DNA from 3 places in the Pseudoalteromonas sp. SG43-1 genome. Region 1 is predicted to be linked to each of the others. Evidence: predicted binding sites of a transcription regulator. Region 1 holds the regulator's gene; each other region holds the start of a gene.
What was found. Region 1 encodes FliA, which starts transcription of late flagellar genes. Its sites were predicted from a motif close to CTAAAGNTNNNNNNNNNNNNGCCGATA; they were not measured.
Positions count from the first base shown of each region.

Region 1 (6,962 bases):
TAAACCAACACCATAAATGGTCGCAATAAATGCCGTTGCAACGCCGGCGCCAAGCATTTGTGGATCGGTAATAAACGACATTGCCTGTATTAAGCCAAGCACCGCACCTAAAATACCAATGGTAGGGCTGTAACCCCCCATTGCTTCATAAACACGCGCGGCTTCAAGCAAACGATCGCGTTCTAGCAGTAAATCAATTTCAAGCGTGTCTCGTAGTTTTTGCTCTGAGCAGCCATCGACAAGTAAGCTTAAACCTTTTGCTGCATACGCATCTGGGTGAGCTAAAGCTTCATTCTCAAGCGCTAAGTAACCTTCTTGACGTGCTTTATGAGACCATCGTTTAACTTGCTCTATTGCGTCTTCAATATCGTATTGTGGTGCAACAAAAACCCACGAGCTCATATTTAGCATTTTTTTGAATGTGCTAGCAGAGGTTTGCAACATAACAGCGCCAAGCGTGCCACCAAGTACAATAATAAGCGCAGGGCCATTAAATAAAGCTGAAACAACACCGCCTTCTAAAGAATAGCCTAAACCTATTGCACCAAGTGCTACCAATAGTCCAAATATTGAGAGTTTATCCACAACCTACCTCTCTCATTATACGTGCTGCAACATCGCTCAATGCTAAGCTTTCACTTGAAAGCCCCGCATTAGCAATTGCTTGGGGCATTCCATAAACGACACAGCTTTTCTCATCCTGTGCCCAAATAGTTGCCCCCGTTTGTTTTAACATTCTTGCACCATCACGACCATCAGCGCCCATACCTGTTAAAACAATAGCAAGTACATCACCTTGGTACGTTTTAGCTGCACTAGCAAACGTTACATCTACGCTTGGTTTATAACTTATTCTCTCGCTATGATCTTCAAATACGCGCAGCGTTCTATTTGCTCCACGCCCCTCTACCATCATCTGCTGTCCGCCAGGCGCTAAATAAGCAGTTCCTGGTTGTAAGCGATCGCCCTGTTGTGCTTCTTTCACTTTTATTTGGCACAAACCGTTTAAGCGCGCTGCAAACGCGGGTGTAAATGCAGCGGGCATGTGCTGAATAAGTAAAATAGGGTGAGGAAAATTAGCAGGCAATTGAGTCAATATAGTTTGCAGAGCAACAGGACCACCTGTAGAAGTACCAATAGCTAAAAGTTGATATTGTTTTCCACTTGCTCGCATTGAGGCAACATTTGAACTTGTCGATGCAGCAGGCGCAGCTCTTTGAAAGCTTCTATCAGGCTGCTTGATTTGAGTTGTTGATGTGCTTGTGCTTTGCGAAAGTGAACTTGTTGGTTTCGTTGAAATGACTGGTTTAGCTGGTGTTGCCGCTCTAAATGTTCGCGGTAAACGTCTTCGTCCTATATCTTTTACTTTACTTTGCAAAAGCTTAATTGCATCTTCATTATTGCGTGCAATATCTTCAAATTTTTTCGGTAAAAAATCCATTGCGCCAGCATCTAACGCATCAAACGTTGCTGTTGCACCATCACGTGTAAGTGATGAAAACATTAAGATAGGAGTTGGGTTACTCGCCATTATCTCTTTAACTGCGCTAATACCATCAAGCACAGGCATTTCGACATCCATGGTGATCATGTCAGGACGCAATTGAGCTGCTTTCTCAACAGCCTCTCTGCCATTAACAGCAAAGCCTATAACTTGTATATCGCTATCTTGCTCAAGGATTTCGCTTACTCTACGGCGAAAAAAGCTTGAATCATCAACAACTAAAACTTTAACGGCCATTTAGCTCTCTTATTAAATTTATGCGTAGGTATATATTAAATATATACCTACTTTATTATTAGCCTGCGTAATGTTTTAACATGTTTGGAACGTCTAAAATCAGTGCAATGCCGCCATCTGAAGTTATTGTAGCGCCTGCCATACCTGGCGTTCCTTGAAGTAACGCATCAAGCGGCTTAATCACTACTTCTTCTTGGCCAATTAATGAGTCAACAACAAAACCAATTTGTTGCGTACCAATTTGTACAATAACGACGTGACCTTTAGATTTTCGCTGAGAACGATCTGAGCCTTTTACTAACCAATGCTCAAGGTAAAATAACGGTATCGCCTTTTTACGCACAATAATTGTTAATTGCCCATCAACTACATTCGTCTTCGTTAAATCTAAATTGAATATCTCACTAACACCAGCCAGTGGTAACGCAAATGTTTGTGCGCCAACAACGACCATTAATGTCGGTAATATAGCCAAGGTAAGTGGTACTTTTATTTCTAAAATAGTACCAACACCAAGTTCAGACTGAATGCTTACTGAGCCATTAAGTTGCGTGATCTTAGTTTTAACTACGTCCATTCCTACACCACGGCCTGAAATATCAGATATTTCTTCTTTTGTAGAAAAGCCAGGTGCAAAAATCAGGTTATATGCTTCGGTGTCAGAAAGTCGACTCGCTTGGTCATGATCGAGTACGCCTTTACTAATTGCAATTTTTTTCAGTTTTTCAGCATCCATACCTGCACCATCATCTTTGATGGTTAGCAAAATATGGTCGCCCTCTTGAGACGCTGATAAAGTAACATTACCTGTTCTAGGCTTACCAGCTGCTTCACGAACAGCGGGCATTTCAATACCATGGTCAACTGAGTTTCTAACTAAATGCACAAGCGGGTCGGCAAGTGCTTCAACTAAGTTTTTATCTAGATCGGTTTCTTCACCAATAAGTTTTAAATCAATATCTTTATTTAAGCTACGTGCTAAGTCGCGTACAACGCGAGGGAAGCGACCAAATACCTTCTTAATTGGTTGCATTCGTGTTTGCATAACCGCACCTTGAATATCCGCAGTCACTACATCTAAGTTAGAGATTGCTTTACCCATCGCTTCACTGTCTGAGTTAGTCGCTAAACTAACCAAACGATTTCGTACAAGAACTAACTCACCAACCATATTCATAATTTGATCGAGTCGTTTTGTATCTACGCGAACAGTGGTCTCTGCTGCTGGTGGCGCTGATTTTTTTGGAGCTGCTGCTGGTGGTACTTTAGCTACTGGCTTCTCTGGCGCTTTTTCAACTGGTTTTGGAGTAGGAGCTTTAGCTGGCTCAGCTTTTTTTACTGGTTCACTCACTTGTTTAGCTGGCGGTGAAACAGGTTCAGGTTGTTTTGCAGCTGGCGCACTTTCTATCGATTTAGGAGCAGTGCCTTTACCATGAAGTTCATCAAGAAGCGCTTCAAATTCGTCATCACTAATTTCATCATCTGATGAATTAACTGTATTTACAGCTGGTATAGCAGATTCTACAGGTGTTTTATTGGCATCATTTTGTTCAGGTTTGCTCGTAACTTCACCAAAACTGCCAACACCATGTAACTCGTCTAATAAGCTGTCAAATTCATCATCAGTAATATCACCACTAAAATCACTACTACTTGCTACTGGTTTTTCAACTGCAGGACCTTGTCCTTTACCGTGCAGCTCATCAAGTAAGCTTTCAAATTCGTCTTCAGTGATTTCATCTATTTCAGCATCGCTAACCGAAGGCGCTCCGCTAAATAGTTCATCAAATGCAAACGGATCTTCATCATCAGCTACCGGTGTATCCACCACTTCATTATGAGGTTGTTCAACCTCTGTTTGTGAAGAGGCTTCAGTGGCTTCGGCTTCTGTTGGAGGTAGACCTAAGATATGAAGAGTATGAAGTAATTCAGGATCTGCAGGTTCAGGCTTGTCTCTGTTTTGGATAGTCGCAAACATCTCATTAATGGTGTCTAGTGCTTGTAAAATAACATCCATTAACTCTGAGTTGACTGTTCGCACGCCTTGACGTAGTAAATCAAATACGTTTTCAGCACCGTGACAAGCATCAACAAGTTCTGTCATAGCTAAAAAGCCTGCACCACCTTTTACAGTGTGAAAACCTCTAAATATAGCGTTTAGTAACTCGGTATCTTCTGGATTATTTTCCAGCTCAACTAACTGTTCAGATAAAAGCTCTAGGATTTCTCCAGCCTCTACAAGAAAGTCTTGTAAAATATCTTCATCGACTTCAAACATGCAGTTACTCTCCTCTTAGAAGCCCAAACTTGATAAAAGATCATCAACTTCATCTTGATCAGATACAACATCATTACGCGATTCTTTATCAATAATAGGGCCTTCAGGACCTGCTAAAGTTTGTGTGGCAACTGGTTCTTTTATTTTTTGTTGTTCTACTTTATTCGCGGTGCTGTTACTGTCGTCTTGTTCAGCAAACGCAGTTAAAAGATGCAGTAAACTTTCTTCTACTTCCCTAACAAGTTCGATAACACGGCGAATAACTTGACCTGTTAAGTCTTGATAGTCTTGAGCCATTAATACATTTGTCATTAAGTTTTGAAGCTCATCAGTCTTATGATGAGAGTTGTTCATAAACTTATCGATGCTATGGCAAAGTTGCTTAAACTCACCAAGCTCAATCTCGCGGCTCATTAAACGATCCCATGTCGGTTTAATATGAGATATTTCGTCCGCTAACTGTTGGGCTATAGGTAAACTGGCCTCCACTGCATCCATTGTTTTATTAGCCGCATTTTCTGTCATTTCTATAACATAATTAAGCCGCTTTTTAGCATCTGGAATCGCATCTGTCGTTATATCAGTTAAGCGAGTATCAAGCTCAAAACTTTTAAGGGCTTCGTGCAGTTGACGAGTCAACTTTCCAACTTCAGCAAATAATTCAGACTGCTCTTTAGATGCAGCCTCTAAAATCAACTGATTTGCTTTGTCTTGCTCATCATTTTCTAAAAAAACAACGAGCTGACGAGCTTGTTCTAACGTTATTTGAGGCGCAGCTGGTGCTGGCATAAGCCTCTCCCCCATCATTAGCCTAAGCGTTCAAATACTTTTTCTAATTTAGTTTTTAATGTTCCAGCCGTAAATGGCTTAACAATATAACCATTAACACCAGCTTGCGCTGCAGCTATTATTTGTTCTTTTTTAGCCTCTGCCGTTACCATTAATACAGGGATATGTTTTAACTTATCGTCTGCACGTATTGCTCTTAAAAGATCAATACCCTGCATTCCAGGCATATTCCAATCCGTAACTACAAAATCAAACACTTGATTTTGCAACATAGGCAAAGCTGTAGACCCATCATCAGCTTCTTGAACGTTAGTGAAACCTAAGTCACGTAACAGGTTTTTTATAATGCGTCTCATTGTTGAAAAATCATCAACTACAAGAATTTTCATGTTTTTATCCAAAACATCCCCCAGTGAGGTATTAACCTTTGTTTACTTACTACTAATTTATCCAGTCATTGATTTTAGCTTTAAGCTTAATCATCGCCTGACCATGTATCTGACTTACACGCGATTCACTTACATCGAGTATATGTCCTATTTCTTTTAAATTCATTTCATCGTTGTAGTACAAAGAAAGCACCATTGCATCACGCTCTGGTAATGACTTAATTGCACTTAGCAAAGACTCATTAAACCTATCATTTTTAACATTATTAAAAGGTTTATCTTGTGCTAAATCTTGGCCTACAGGAGTAATAACATCCTCATCTACACCAAGGTCTTCAATGCCTAATATTTTACTCGTATTCGCATCATTTAAAATATGATGGTACTCATTGAGCGAAATTTCAAGTTTTTCAGCAACTTCTATGTCCGTTGGTTCGCGGTTCAGACTACTTTCGAGCTCAGTAATTGCTTCTGCAACTTGCCTGTTTTTACGGTGAACTGAACGAGGAGCCCAATCACCACGGCGCATTTCATCAAGCATAGCACCGCGAATACGAATACCTGCAAAAGTTTCAAAGCTTGCGCCTTTTGTTGCATCAAAGTTTTTCGAAGCTTCTATTAAGCCTATCATTCCTGATTGAATTAAATCATCAAGTTGAACGCTAGGTGGTAATCGAGCAATTAGATGACATGCCACTTTTTTAACAAGTGATGCATGCTTCTCAACAATCACATTTAAATTTTGTGTTGATTGATATCCCATAGCTCTATTCACCAGTGTTGTCATAATTAACCGTTTACTAGTTTCTCAATGAAAAACTCTAAATGCCCAGATGGTTGGTTGGGTATTGGCCATTTAACTGCTTTTGTTGCCAGCGTTTTAAACGCAAGAGCGGCTGGCGAATTTGGAAAGAGCTCTACTATTACTTTTTGACGACGTGTTGCTTTGCGCATATTTTCATCATAAGGAACCGTTGCTACTAGCTCCATTGATACATCTAAAAAGCGGTCGGTAACTTTAGATAGCTTTGCAAACAATTCAGTGCCTTCACGCATACTGCGCACCATATTGGCAACAATTTTAAATTTATAAACGCCGTGCTCACGACTTAATACTTTAATAAGTGCGTAAGCGTCGGTGATTGATGTCGGCTCATCGCATACAACAACCATTACATCTTGCGCTGCACGCGAGAAGCTCAGTACCATGTCTGAAATACCAGCAGCTGTATCTACAATTAAAATATCAAATTCGGTATTCAATTCGCTAAACGCACGAATTAGCCCAGCATGCTCAGATGGTGATAATTCAACCATACTTTGCGAACCCGATGTAGCGGGTACAATTTTAATTCCTGCAGGGCCTTCAACTAAAATTTCATCAAGCTCACATTCACCAGACAAGACATGTGACAAGTTACGCTCTACACGTAAACCAAGCATCACATCACAGTTTGCTAAACCCAAGTCAGCATCCAGCACTAATACTCGATTACCTTGCTGCCCAAGTGCAATAGCTGTATTTAGAGAAACATTTGTTTTCCCTACTCCACCTTTACCACCGGTTACAGCGATAACTTTTACGCCGTTGTTATTGTTTTGACTCATTTTGCGCAGGCCGCTTGCTTGATCTAATACTGTGTTAATCATACATCCCTACTGTGCTTGGCGCCACTGCTTGGTGCCTTGAATGTTGTTCTTTTGTTCTTTTTAAATATAATTGCTCAGCCTTTTTAACTAGTTTCTCAGCATTTGCAACACGAAT
Region 1 is NZ_JACJFD010000007.1:50,983-57,944, reverse strand. It holds gene H5159_RS07405 (flagellar motor protein) at 1-585, opposite strand, end outside; gene H5159_RS07400 (chemotaxis response regulator protein-glutamate methylesterase) at 578-1,741, opposite strand; gene H5159_RS07395 (chemotaxis protein CheA) at 1,800-4,019, opposite strand; gene H5159_RS07390 (protein phosphatase CheZ) at 4,035-4,808, opposite strand; gene cheY (chemotaxis response regulator CheY) at 4,826-5,209, opposite strand; gene H5159_RS07380 (RNA polymerase sigma factor FliA) at 5,250-5,960, opposite strand; gene H5159_RS07375 (MinD/ParA family protein) at 5,987-6,847, opposite strand; gene flhF (flagellar biosynthesis protein FlhF) at 6,840-6,962, opposite strand, start outside.

Region 2 (6,962 bases), on a different contig from region 1:
AAAACAACACCTTGTGAGCAAGACTTAGAGCAACAGCTAGACAACATTTTAGGTTTTGTTACTCAACCAGAAAGCAGCCCCGCGCCCATTGATAATAAAAAAGATGAGCAAAGTACTATTAATAAAGCCCTATATTATTTAAAAAATAATCAAGCTCCATTGGCTGCAAAATGGATGCGCCTTGCTGCAATGGCAGGAAACCATAGAGCACAGTTTTATTTAGGTTTATTTTTTGTAAAAGGTGAAGGCGTGCCACAAAGTGTATTTCATGCTGTAGCGTGGTTTAGCTTAGCGAGTAGCCAAGGGTACGCACCTGCCACTGCAGCGGTTACAGATATACGCAAACATATCGAAACTAAGCGATTTAAAGATGCTCAATGTTATGCAGCAAGTTTGTACGAACAAATCCACCAACTCCAGTTTTCTCATATGATCCCTCGCACCAGTGAAAACACATAAACTAACTAAGTAATAAGTACTGTATACAGTGTTGAAAAATACTGTATATAGTTACAAAGATACTCCTACACAGTATAAAACCCACAAATGAAAACACTACTCAAAAATTTATTTTAAAACAACCCCCTCAAAAACAAGCCTATAACAATTTGATTAATAAAGAATTATAGATTTAAAAATAAAAAATAATGATCAAAGGCTGAATAACTGTACAAATAAATAGCATAAAATGCTTGCACGAAAGCACTGTATAAACTACTGTATATGAATACTGTATAAAAACCCAGTGAGTGAAACTATGTTACAGCCTATTACCGTAAGAACAGTTAAAAGTTACCAACAAGACGAGCAAAGCGATTGCGTAAATTTGATCCAAATTGAAGATGAAATTTCAGCGACCTTTGAGCTTTTAAAAGTATTACACCAATACAATAGCTCTAATGCATGGACGTTACTAATTGCGCCAGATCATGTACCTAGCAAAGCTTTACTTGACTCATGCTCTATTGATACAAGCAAATTACTTGTTATTAGACAGAAGCACCTAGTAAATTTAGAGTATGTATTAAATTCTGCGTTACATAATGGAAACTTTGCAGCGGTAATTACCTGGACCGATATAGTTAATAACCAACTACTTACAAATCTATCGTTCGATTTAAGTAAAACGAATACAAAACTATACTGTTTTACTAAAAACGCTCAAACCACAGAGATACCACTCGCTCAATAAGCTTGTTAAACTAATGTTTTAGATTCTGTATTATTATTATGACTTCATTCAATACCACATTATGTTTTTGCAGCAGTGGGCACAATTATGCCGATTGCTGCGAGCCGCTCCACTTATTTGTAAAGCAAGCTGACACTCCTGAACAACTTATGCGCTCACGATTCAGCGCTTATGTTATTAAAAATGCAAAATATGTTTATCAAACCTACGCAAAAGAAAAACAAGCTGAGAATCCGGTTAAAGAAATCAATGATTTTGCTAACAGCTGTCGATTTATAAATCTTGATTTAATTGACTCAAGCCATGATGGCGATACTGGAACTGTAGAATTTAAAGCCCAATATTTTTATCAAAACTTATTTTGTGAGCTTCATGAAAAATCGCAGTTTATTAAAGAAAACACTCAATGGCGTTATTTAGATGGCACTATATATCCTGTTGAAGATATTAAAGTAGGCAGAAATGATGACTGCCCATGCGGTAGCAATAAAAAGTACAAAAAATGTCATAGCATGTAATAAATAATCTTATTTAATATTTATCACCTAAAAGGTGTTTTTAAGTGGCAGAGTGATTTATTAGCTAACTAAACTTAAAAACACACTTTGTTACGCCCTTGCATTTTAGACTCATACATTTTTTCATCTGCGATCTGCAACGTGTTTTTGTTATTTACGTATGGTTGTAGGGTTGCACCGCCAATACTAATAGTCACAAAATCATATTCTGAATATTTGTGTAATATTCCTAAATCGGCCACATTTTGTTTAATTTTATCAGCAACACAAATTGCACCTTCAGTGCTTGTATGCGGTAGAACAACTACAAACTCTTCGCCGCCATAACGCGCAACAAAATCGGTTGGCCTTTGCAAACTATTAGTAATAGTTTGTGCTACTAGGTTTAACACCGTATCCCCCTGCACATGACCATAGATATCATTGTATTGCTTAAAGTAATCTATATCGATGAGTAATAGTGCATAGTCAACTTTTTCTCGTAAGGCGCTTCGTTCCATTTTAGAAAAATGTGCATCAAAATAACGGCGATTGAATACTTTAGTTAAATCATCTAAAAATACTTTTTGATTGAGTAAGTCGTGTTGTAATTTTAACGTTATATGGGCACGAACCCTTCTAAATAGTGTTTCTTTTATAATCGGCTTTTTAATAAAATCAACAGCTCCGGCTTCCCAACACTCTTCTTCTTCGTTTTCAAAGGATGTAACAAAAATAACTGGGATATCCTGTGTTTCAGTATTATTTTTTAATTTTAAACATGTATCAATACCACTCATTCCACCCATATTAATATCGAGTAGGACTATATCGGGTACATTTACATTACAAATTTCAATTGCTTCTTCACCACTTCCAGCTGTTGTCACATTAAAATGCCCAGATAATATTTTTTTTAATACGATTAAGCTTAATAACTGATCGTCAACTATAAGTACTTTAGAATTCTTTAAACTTAGTTTTAATTGATGGTCAGAGTAATTTATTGGCATAGTAAAAATGTTTTGTTTTTTTAATTAAAAACAGCCTATAGCATCACATTTTGTTATGCAAATGTTAGTTAACAGGAGTTCTACTTAGTTGATTACTAATAAAAATGCTTTTTAGTAAATCTTTATTGCATAAAAACAAAAAATGAGCCACTTGGGCTCATTTTATAACTTTGAATACTTAATTTAGTTAAGTATTATTCGTCATCATCTAAATCTAATTGCTGACGTTGAGCAGGTCGAGCTAAAATCTCTACGTAGAAAGAGGTCAAACCTTGCTTTTCAATTTCGCCAATTTGGTTACTTAATTCAGCAACGTGCACAACTTGCGCATCTTCAGCTGTGTTACCAAACTTACAGTCAAATGCCCAATAGTCAGCATCTTCAGGTAGCGTTTTATTACGCTCTCTTTTCAAATATTTTTTCACTTCGTGCTTTGCAGCATCAACCATACGAGGGTATTTGATTTTCTCGTGATTTAGCGTGAATGTTTTCTTCATTACGTTCCTAATTACCTTGGTTTAATGATAATGGCATTTCATGTCATACCATTTGACGCCATTATAGCAATTGCATTTAATTTTTGGATGCTTTTTTTTCATTAAATCAATTATTAGCAAATATATAAAGCAGGCCCGTTATAAAGCATATATTAACTGATGATTATTACAATCATATATCACACCGCAATAAGCTGAAGTGGTTGATGTATTGCATCATTATTAAGGCTGTCGTAAAAAGCAGCTGCATCTATAGGAGGATTAGCAAGTTGTGTTTGTTCGCTTTTAATTCTTCTTCTGACAGCAAGCTCACAGTTATCTATTATATTAAGTGGAATATGCTTATCATCATTTCTAATCGCAAGTGGTTCAGGCTTTAAGCACTGTCTTAACTTAATACTTGTCAGACCGCAGCGCTCTCCTTCTTGAGATATTAATGATGCATTAAACTGTCCAACCAACATATTGTATTCATCAGGGGCTAAAAGTTGCTTTGGACCTGCGCCAAATTGCTTTCTTAATGCCTCTTCTTCTATAACTAAATTATCTATTTCAGTTTTTGGTAAATGAAATTGGCTAAAGTCGAGTGCGTCATGTGACAGCATCGCTAATAATAGAGAAAATTCGCCACGGCGATTTTCATGCACACTATTATTGAGCCTACTGTTTAACTGACTCTCTGTGATTAACAAATCATCTAATTGCATAGTCTTTAGTCGATTGTGGTAACTGATAGATATTTATCGGCTTTATTTCAATTTTCTTTAGCTTTTTTCTTTACTTAAATACGCAATTTGCTATTATCAGCGCCGTTGCATTGGAGGGGTTCCCGAGCGGCCAAAGGGATCAGACTGTAAATCTGACGGCTCAGCCTTCGCTGGTTCGAATCCAGCTCCCTCCACCACTTTTCTTACCGCTAAGTTAAGTGGGGCCAAATGTAACAAAAATAGTGTGGAGGGGTTCCCGAGCGGCCAAAGGGATCAGACTGTAAATCTGACGGCTCAGCCTTCGCTGGTTCGAATCCAGCTCCCTCCACCACTTCTTTTTTATTCCTATATTCCTATATTCCTATATTCCTATATTCCTATATTCAGGTTAACTTCAAAATACCCATTGTAAACTCATGCTGTTTTTCTTTAGCCATGTTGATGATGCTTTATAATTAGGAAAAAAACGCTCAACGTGTTGCCAAAAAGCTTTACTGTGGTTTAAGTGACGTAAATGCGCTAACTCGTGGACAATCACATAATCAATAGCATGATAAGGCGCTCCAATTAAATGCAAATTAAATGTTAGCTCTCGCTTACTGTTACAACTTCCCCACTTTCGCTTATAAATAGCTACTTTTAGACTCGTAGGTAACTCTTCACCCATTTGTGCGCAGAAGTACGCTAAACGCATTTCTATATATGCAGTTAGTTGCTCTTTTAAATATTCTTCAAGAAGTTGCTGATATTTTTGCGAAGTATTTTTAACGCGCGAAGAGTGCGTAATAAGCAAGCTGTCGTTACTGTTTATTACTTCGGACTTAGTACCTTGCTTAAATTCTATGTTTTCAATGCTATCAAAGATTAAAATTTGTTTGTCTTTGAGCGGGTTCTGTCTGTTATCAGCAATATTGTGCTGTTTAGTTAATTGAGCATTTACCCACACCTGCTTATCAAAAAGCCATTCTTGAATGTGTTTATTACTAACAAACTGAGGGGCATATACAGTCACCTTCTTGTTATGTACTTTAATGGCAACCGTTTTACGTTTTATACTTTTCTTTAACTGATATTCAAACACTTTCATACTCATTAATGATATTGCTACGAGAAAATTCACCAGCAATTAATAAAACCAAATAAAGTGTAATTTTCGCTTAGTTAAGCCAATTCATTAGTTTTATTAAGGTTACTCGATAGAAACTTAAATATGACCATATAAATCTAACTTAGTCCTGTGACAGGCAATACATTAGAATAAAAAACACCAACTAAAAAACTAATGCCTGATAAATAAAAGAAAACTAAAAGTAATAAATTCGTTATTTTAATCACTTCATTGAATTAACAGTTTATTTATTAATTAATTAGATTAAACTTGATAAATAAAGATTATATTTTGAGCCATTATGTTATCAGCTTTTTTTATCACAGACCAAGATCCTAGCTTAATCATTAATGGCGTTTACGATCCTCTATTAGTTTCAATGTCATTGCTAATTGCTATTTTTGCAGCCTTTTTCACCATTCGGCTTATAGAGCTCGCAAAAGAAACTCAATTTCCTAGCTACCAACGTTTAGCAAATGTGACCGCTGCTACTGTTTTTTCGGCTGGTATTTGGAGTATGCACTTTATTGGTATGCTTGCCTTTTCACTGTGTACTAATATTGATTATGATCCATCAATCACTCTCCTTTCTTTTATACCAGCATTTATAGCATGTCAGTACGCTGTATCAATGCTAGTAAATAGTAAAGGGAATCTAAAAGTATTGTCGATTTGCTCCGTGTTACTAGGAGCTGGCATTGGCACTATGCATTATAGCGGCATGGCTGCAATGGATCTTGCTCCTTTACTTAGATATGATCCATTGATTTTTGCGTTATCAATCATTGTTGCTGTAGCCCTCTCCTTTATAGCCCTTTACAGTCGCTTTAATCTTGAGCGTTTTTTACCCTCTTTATCACCTCTTCAAAATAACTCAATTAGCGCTGTTATTTTAGGGTGTGCTGTTGCTGGTATGCACTACATGGGTATGGCCGCTACACGTTTTGTAGCTACATCGCCACTAATCTATGATGATGCTAATGCAACCGCAGGACTAACTTTTATCGCCATTGCAGTCGCCACAGCAACTATCGCGATTACAAGCGTGGTTGGTGTAATAAATGGTATGGTTCGCTATCGCATGCTACTTGAGGAGAAGTCGGCAAAAGAATCCCGTCTAAATGCTATTTTAGGTACCGCTATAGATGGCATTGTTACCATTGACCATGCTGGTATTATTTTAAGTTTTAATGAAGCCGCTAGTAAAATTTTTGGCTGGCAAGAAAACCAAGTTCAAGGCAAAAACGTAAAAATGCTAATGGACGATAACATTGCCAAGCACCACGACGAATACCTCTTAAATGCTCACAATGTTGATCAAGGTAAAATAATAGGCATAAACCGTGATGTATATGCAAAACACATGAACGGACATGTTTTTCCTATTCGCTTAGGTATAGGCGAAGTAAATCAGCCGGGCCATAACCCTTTATATGTTGGCTTTATTACCGACTTGACCGAACAACGCGCTTTGCAACAAAGTTTAGAAGAGAAAGAACAAAAATACCGCTCTCTTATCGATAACATGCCCGGAGTAGCGTTTAGATGTAAGTTTGATGACAACTGGACTATGTTATTTATTAGTCCAAATATAATTGAGCTTACAGGGTATAACCCAAATGAGTTTACAGAGCATTGTATCGAGTTTAATGACTTGGTCTTGAAATCAGACCAAAAACAAATAGTTGATGAAGTCACTAAAGCTGTTGATGCAAAGTCTCAATATTCTATTGAATACCGAATTAGACATAGAAATGGCAAAATTTTGTGGTTGTTAGATAAAGGGAGTATCGACTTTGATGCTCAAGGCAACCCAAAGTGGATTGATGGTGTTTTAGTCGATATTACTGAACGCAAAGAATATGAAGAAAAACTAGAGCAAGCTAAATTTAAAGCTGAAGAAGCTGCTCATGCAAAGCAATCTTTTATGGCTAATATGAGCCATGAA
Region 2 is NZ_JACJFD010000025.1:32,395-39,356, forward strand. It holds gene H5159_RS16010 (tetratricopeptide repeat protein) at 1-459, shown strand, start outside; gene H5159_RS16015 (SulA-like leucine-rich domain-containing protein) at 758-1,192, shown strand; gene H5159_RS16020 (YchJ family protein) at 1,231-1,710, shown strand; gene H5159_RS16025 (diguanylate cyclase) at 1,785-2,702, opposite strand; gene H5159_RS16030 (DUF6172 family protein) at 2,897-3,199, opposite strand; gene H5159_RS16035 (VC2046/SO_2500 family protein) at 3,379-3,906, opposite strand; tRNA gene H5159_RS16040 (tRNA-Tyr) at 4,019-4,103, shown strand; tRNA gene H5159_RS16045 (tRNA-Tyr) at 4,153-4,237, shown strand; gene H5159_RS16050 (M48 family metallopeptidase) at 4,301-4,999, opposite strand; gene H5159_RS16055 (MHYT domain-containing protein) at 5,316-6,962, shown strand, end outside.
Region 2: H5159_RS16035 (VC2046/SO_2500 family protein) is a predicted target of FliA. The motif match lies at 3,941-3,967, and genes of this name have one in related genera.

Region 3 (6,962 bases), on a different contig from region 1:
AGTTAAAATTAAAAACAAAAAAAGGAGCCTTGAGGCTCCTTTTTAATAAACTAAGTAAATAGCTTAAGCGATAAACGCCTTAATAGCGTTTAATATTCCTTGCTCGCCTAATCCCATTTCATCGTGCATTTCATCTTGCGTGCCGTGTTTAATAAACTCATCAGGAATACCTAAGTTAAGGATATTAATATCAGCTTTTTGCGTTGCCAAGTATTCATTAACTGCAGAGCCGGCACCGCCAGCAATCGCGTTATCTTCAAGCGTAACAAAGGTATCGTGGCTAGTAGCAAGCTCATTTAAAAGTGCAGTATCAAGTGGTTTAATAAAACGCATATTAACAAGCGTTGCATCTAATTCGTTAGCTGCAAGCTGGGCGTTTTCAAGTAATGTACCGAACGATAAAATGGCAATTTTACTGCCTTTCTTAATTGTATCTGCCTTACCTATTTCAAGCAGTTGCATAGTGCTTTCAATGTCTGCAGTACCTGCGCTACCTCGAGGGTAACGAACTGCAACAGGGCAGTTTTCTTTATAACCGGTGTATAGCATTTGGCGGCATTCGTTGGTGTCGCTTGGTGCCATAATTACCATATTTGGAATACAGCGCATAAAGCTTAAATCGTACGCACCTTGGTGAGTTTCACCATCGGCTCCAACAATACCAGCGCGGTCAATGGCAAATAATACAGGTAAGTTTTGCAGTGCAACATCATGTATTAATTGGTCATACGCACGTTGTAAAAAGCTCGAGTAAATAGCAACAACAGGTTTTAAACCTTCACAAGCAAAACCAGCTGCTAAAGTAACAGCATGCTGCTCTGCAATGGCCACATCAAAGTATTGATCTGGAAACTCTTTAGAAAAACGTACCATGCCAGAGCCTTCGCGCATTGCTGGCGTAATAGCCATTAACTTGCTGTCTTGCTTTGCCATGTCGCATAACCAATCGCCGAAAACTTTTGAAAAAGTAGCAGCGCTAGGTTTAGATTTAGGCAGGCTAGTTGTGCTCGGATCGAATTTTGGTACACCATGGTAGCCAATAGGATCGGCTTCAGCCGGTTTGTAGCCCTTACCTTTTTGCGTTTTTATATGTAAAAGCTGTGGGCCTTTTAAATTACGCATATTACGCAATGTATCTACAAGCATGTTTACATCGTGACCATCAATTGGGCCTATGTAATTTAGGCCTAATTCTTCAAAGAAGGTCCCCGGGATCATCATGCCCTTAATGTGCTCTTCCATTTTACTGGCAAGTTGCTTTACCGGAGGCACACCTGAGAGTAACTTTTTACTGCCTTCACGAATGTTAGTATAAAAGCTACCTGATAAAATTCGGGCAAAGTGATTTGTTAATGCGCCAACATTTTCTGAAATCGACATTTCGTTATCATTTAAAATAATAAGCATGTCTGATTTTACATCGCCTAAATGATTCATCGCTTCAAATGCCATGCCTGCGGTGATAGCTCCGTCACCAATAATGGCTACAGATTTTCGACCTTTGCCTTCTTTTTGGGCGGCAATAGACATACCTAAGGCAGCTGAAATAGAGGTGCTTGAATGACCTACGCTAAACGTATCGTATTGGCTTTCATCGCGAAAAGGAAAAGGGTGCAAACCGTCTTTTTGGCGAATAGTGTGCATTTGGTCGCGACGACCTGTAAGGATTTTATGTGGATAAGCTTGGTGACCCACATCCCAAACTAGGCGATCGTCTGGAGTGTTATAAACATAATGTAGCGCAACGGTTAGTTCAACCGTCCCTAAACCAGACGCTAGATGACCGCTACTTTGCGATACTGAGTTGAGTAAATAATCGCGCAGCTCATTGCTAAATGCAGGGAGTTTGTCTTGCGCTAAGTCACGCAATTGGGCTGGCTCGTCAACCAAATTAAGTAATGGATACTTGCTACTATCAAGTGTCATGGTTTTATATATATCCTTCGCTAACATTAATTCATTCAAAGCTTTTACGAATAATTAATGTTGAGTAATAATGTCAGTGCTAATTGCAATACGTATGAGCAAAAATTAGTGGTCACGCTCAATTAGGTAATTTGCTAGCGACGCAAGAAGTGTTGTGTCAGCATCTATATTTGCCAACGCTTCATGGGCTTGTTGTATTAAATTTTGCGCCTTTTCTTTAGCGCCTAGCATACCTAATAACGCCGGATATGTCGCTTTATTCGCGGCAATATCGGAGCCTTGTGGTTTACCTAAAGTAACCGTATCGCCTTCAACATCTAAAATGTCGTCGTGTACTTGAAACGCCAGCCCTATAGCATACCCAAAAATGCTTAAATTTTCTAAGGTTTGTTGATCTGCCTTTTCACTGCACAGTGCACCAAGTGTAATTGCACAATTAATTAAAGCTCCGGTTTTTAGCTTATGTATTCGCTCAAGCTCTTGTACGGTAATTACTTTATCTGTTGCTGCTATGTCAAGACCTTGTCCGCCTACCATGCCCTCAAGGCCTGATGCGTTGGCAAGCGTAGCAATCATTTTTACTTGTGTTTGCGACGAGCATGTAAATTTGTGATTCGCAATAAGCTCAAAGGCGAGTGTTTGTAGGGCATCACCGGCTAAAATTGCATTTGCCTCGCCAAATTCTATGTGGCAAGTAGGGCGGCCACGGCGTAAGTCGTCATCGTCCATAGCGGGCAAATCATCATGAACTAGCGAATAGCTATGGATACACTCAATTGCAGCTGCAAGTACATGTAAGTCTTGCTGGTTTGCACCGAGCATTTTACCTGTGGCATAAACTAAAAATGGACGTAATCTTTTACCGCCATTAAATAATCCATACTGGGTGGCGTTCTTGACTGTTTCTTCAGTATCGAGAGACTGTTTAAAATGCTGTTGTAAGGTCGCTACTACATCTTTTTGAGCACGTTCGATATAATTATTTATGCTCACAGCTATTCCATATCATTATCAAAATTCGTAAGAACTGACTTTTCGCCATTCCCCATCAAAATTGATACTTTTTGTTCTGCTTGCTGTAATTTACCTGATGAAGCACTTGCTAATGCAATTCCACGCTCAAATTGCTTTAACGATTGCTCAAGCGATAAGTCACCTTGTTCCATGTCACTAACGATTGTAGATAATTCTTCTAGTGCTTGTTCGAAACTTAAGTTTTCAGGTTTTTTAGTCGCCATCTTTATTTCAGCTTACATAATAAATTTAGGGGTCAATTTTAGGGGGAATGCTAAACTAGGTCAAAGGATGATATAGGTTTTTTACCTTTATAACGTTAAATTATATTTCAAGTGTATTAATAAAGCCTTAATAGCGGTCTGTTAGTTTAATAAATCAATTGATAATTAGGTAGCCCTTATAACTTGATCTAAAATAGTGCTAAAGGCTGCTTTTTATGTTTATTTATAAAAATGGCTTAAGCAATTCAATATGTTGCCGATAAGCAGTTAATAATAAAAGTTTATGATAAGGCCATTAAGCATGAAACTTCTGGAGGAAATGTGGATTTAGCAACCATAATCGGGATCCTAGGCGCAATTGGCTTAATTGTCATGTCTATGTTTATGAGTAGTAGCGGTGAAATGGCTATGTTTGCCGATGCTCCTTCTAGTGTAATTGTATTTGGTGGTTCACTTTTCATTGTTTTATCAAATTTCACCATGTCGCAGTTTTTGGGTATAGGTAAAGTTGTTGCTAAAGCGTTTATGTTTAAAATTGAAACGCCAGAAGAGCTTATTGAAAAAGCAGTAGAACTTGCTGATTCAGCTCGTAAAGGGGGGTTTTTAGCACTCGAAGAAGCTGAAATCCCAAATCCATTTATGCGCAAAGGCGTCGACATGCTTGTTGATGGCCATGACGCAGATGTTGTTCGCGCCACACTTCAAAAAGATATCTCTTTAACCACTACTCGACATGAAATGGGCGCAGGCTTATTTAAGTCATTAGCCGATATTGCACCAGCAATGGGAATGATTGGTACTCTAATTGGCTTAGTTGCAATGTTATCTAACATGGATGACCCAAAAGCAATTGGCCCGGCAATGGCGGTAGCGCTTTTAACAACTTTATATGGTGCGTTTTTAGCCAATGTTGTGGCAATTCCTATTCAGGTAAAACTTGAACTGCGTAAAGACGAAGAAGCTATGAATCAGCGTTTAATTTTAGATGCTATTTTAGGTATACAAGATGGCCAAAATCCAAAAGTTATCGAAGGTATTTTGAAAAATTACTTAGCTGAATCTAAACGCAAAGTAGATACCGAGGAGTAATTATGTCTGATCAAGAGTGCAAATGCCCACCACCAGGCCTACCAGCATGGATGGGAACGTTTGCCGATTTAATGTCACTGTTAATGTGCTTTTTTGTACTCTTGCTTGCGTTTTCAGAAATGGATGTACTTAAGTTTAAACAAATTGCGGGCTCTATGAAGTTTGCTTTTGGTGTGCAGAATAAAATTGAAGTAAAAGATATCCCTAAAGGTACCTCTGTTATTGCTATGGAGTTTACCCCAGGCAAACCAGAGCCAACCCCAATAGAAACCATTCAGCAACAAACAGTAGAAATGACTCAACAAATGTTAGAGTTTCAGGCTGGAGATGAAAGCTCAGCTGGCGGCAGGCAAGAACAACGCGGGGATAAACGTGGTGGCGAATCTCGTAGTACTTCTCAAGAGCAATCGTCAGAGCAAGCAACTTCAGCGGCCGATCAGGAACAAACTAACGAGCTCGTTAAAAAAATCGCGCAGCAGCTTGAAAAGCAAATAATAGATGGTGCAATTGAGCTTGAATCTTTAGGGCAGCAAATAATTATTCGTATTAGAGAGAATGGTTCATTTCCTTCGGGTAGTGCATTTTTACAACCTAAGTTTAAACCCATAATTCAAGATATTGGTGTACTGTTAAAAGATGTACCTGGCGAAATAACTGTATCTGGCCATACCGACGATTTTCAGGTATCGAATGAGCTATATATTAATAATTGGGACTTATCGTCAAAGCGAGCTGTAGCTGTAGCAAGCGAGCTGCAAACGGTGCAAGGGTTTGATAAAAACCGCATGATGGTAGTGGGGCGAGCTGATACTCGTCCACTTGTTCCAAACGATTCAAATGAAGATCGCCGAAGAAACCGTCGAGTAGAAATATCAATCCTGCAAGGTAAGGCTAAAGAGTCTGCTCCTATTGATGTGCGCTAAGTTATTGCTTGTGTTATATTTCACTATGTTTGTTTTGATTTAAGGTACTTGATTGCCTTAAGTATCTTGGCAATTTCGTCATTTTAGCTTACAGTACATTTCCTTAACATATGTAATGGAGTGCCTGTGAAAATAATCAATAAATATTGCGACATGCCGGGTAATGGTGATGGTACTGATGACGATAAAAAAACAAAATAGGGCAGAGTATTTTGCCTGAATGGTTTTTATATATTGTTAGTATTTTAAGCAAAAGCTGGGTTTTAATGCTAAGTCCGGCTATTTTTATATTTTTTGTATTTAAAGATCGCCTAGCCTTTCGATTCGTATTACTTACCGCAGCTTTTTTCCTCTTTGGTAACCTAACTGCTTCAAGCCTACGAGCGTTTGATGACATTTATATTTATCGTTATTTAGTTTGGGCGATCACAGATATTATTTGGATGGCACTTATAGCTTACTGGGGTATAAAGGATAAAGTTTATTTATGGCAATGTGTTATTGGGCAACTAGTTGTTATTGGCGCACCTATATTACAACTATTCCGATTAGTTGACCGCCATTTGTGGGATTTAGCTTACAGTACCGTTATTTATCAGACCCTAATGCCATTTATCAATATTGCCACGGTGGTTGTATGCTATTTACCTTTAATTATCCTTTTCACTAAGCAAGGTAGTGTAAAGTCAAAAATAGAAAACTCCCCACCTTCAAAATAGCTGTGCTAAACTACTGTTTATATAAACAGTGAGTGAGCGACTCCCATGAAACTCTACATTGCAGAAAAACCATCACTAGGCAGAGCAATTGCTGATGCCTTACCAAAACCACATAAAAAACATGATGGTTATATAGAAGTCGCTAATGGCGATTGTGTATCGTGGTGTATTGGGCATTTGCTAGAACAAGCAGAACCCGATGACTATGATGAGCGCTTTAAAAAATGGCAGTTTGAACACTTACCTATAATACCTGAACAGTGGAAGTTAAAAGCCAAAACCAAAACTCGCAAACAGCTCACTGTTTTAAAAAAATTAATTAAACAGGCCTCGCAACTTATTCACGCTGGCGATCCAGACCGTGAAGGCCAGCTACTAGTCGATCAAGTAATAGAAGAAGCCAAAATAAGTCAGGCTAAAAAGCAAAGTACGCAACGTTTACTCATTAGTGATTTAAATTTGTCCGCAGTAAAAAAATCACTGGGTACTATGCGTTCTAATCGAGATTTTATTCCGTTAAGTGTATCTGCTTTAGCGCGCTCTCGTGCTGATTGGCTATTTGGTATGAATTTAACGCGTGCATATACGTTAGCAGGGCAAAAAGCAGGGTTTGGTAATGTACTTTCGGTAGGGCGAGTACAAACCCCTATTTTAGGTCTTGTTGTTAATAGAGATAACGAAATAGCGAACTTTGTATCTAAGCCTTTTTACGATGTATTGGCGCATTTGCTTACTCCAGATAATCAACCATTCATAGCTAAGTGGGTTCCTAGTAAAGCATGTGAGCCACATCAAGATGAAGAAGGGCGAATACTTAACAAAGCTCTTGCAGAAAATGTTGCTTCACGTATTACAAAGCAAAGTGCTGAGCTTACTTCTCTCGACCAAAAACAAAAAAAGCAAAGTGCTCCATTACCTTATAATTTATCTGCACTACAAATCGATGCGGCTAAAGCATTTGGTATGCCAGCTCAAAAAGTATTGGATATTTGCCAAATACTTTACGAACGTCATAAATTAATAACTTACCCACGCTCAGATAATCGTTATTTACCCAAAGATCACCA
Region 3 is NZ_JACJFD010000034.1:3,878-10,839, reverse strand. It holds gene dxs (1-deoxy-D-xylulose-5-phosphate synthase) at 64-1,926, opposite strand; gene ispA ((2E,6E)-farnesyl diphosphate synthase) at 2,032-2,919, opposite strand; gene H5159_RS18605 (exodeoxyribonuclease VII small subunit) at 2,922-3,164, opposite strand; gene pomA (flagellar motor protein PomA) at 3,486-4,253, shown strand; gene H5159_RS18595 (flagellar motor protein MotB) at 4,256-5,176, shown strand; gene H5159_RS18590 (hypothetical protein) at 5,389-5,895, shown strand; gene H5159_RS18585 (DNA topoisomerase III) at 5,941-6,962, shown strand, end outside.
Region 3: pomA (flagellar motor protein PomA) is a predicted target of FliA. The motif match lies at 3,400-3,426, and genes of this name have one in related genera.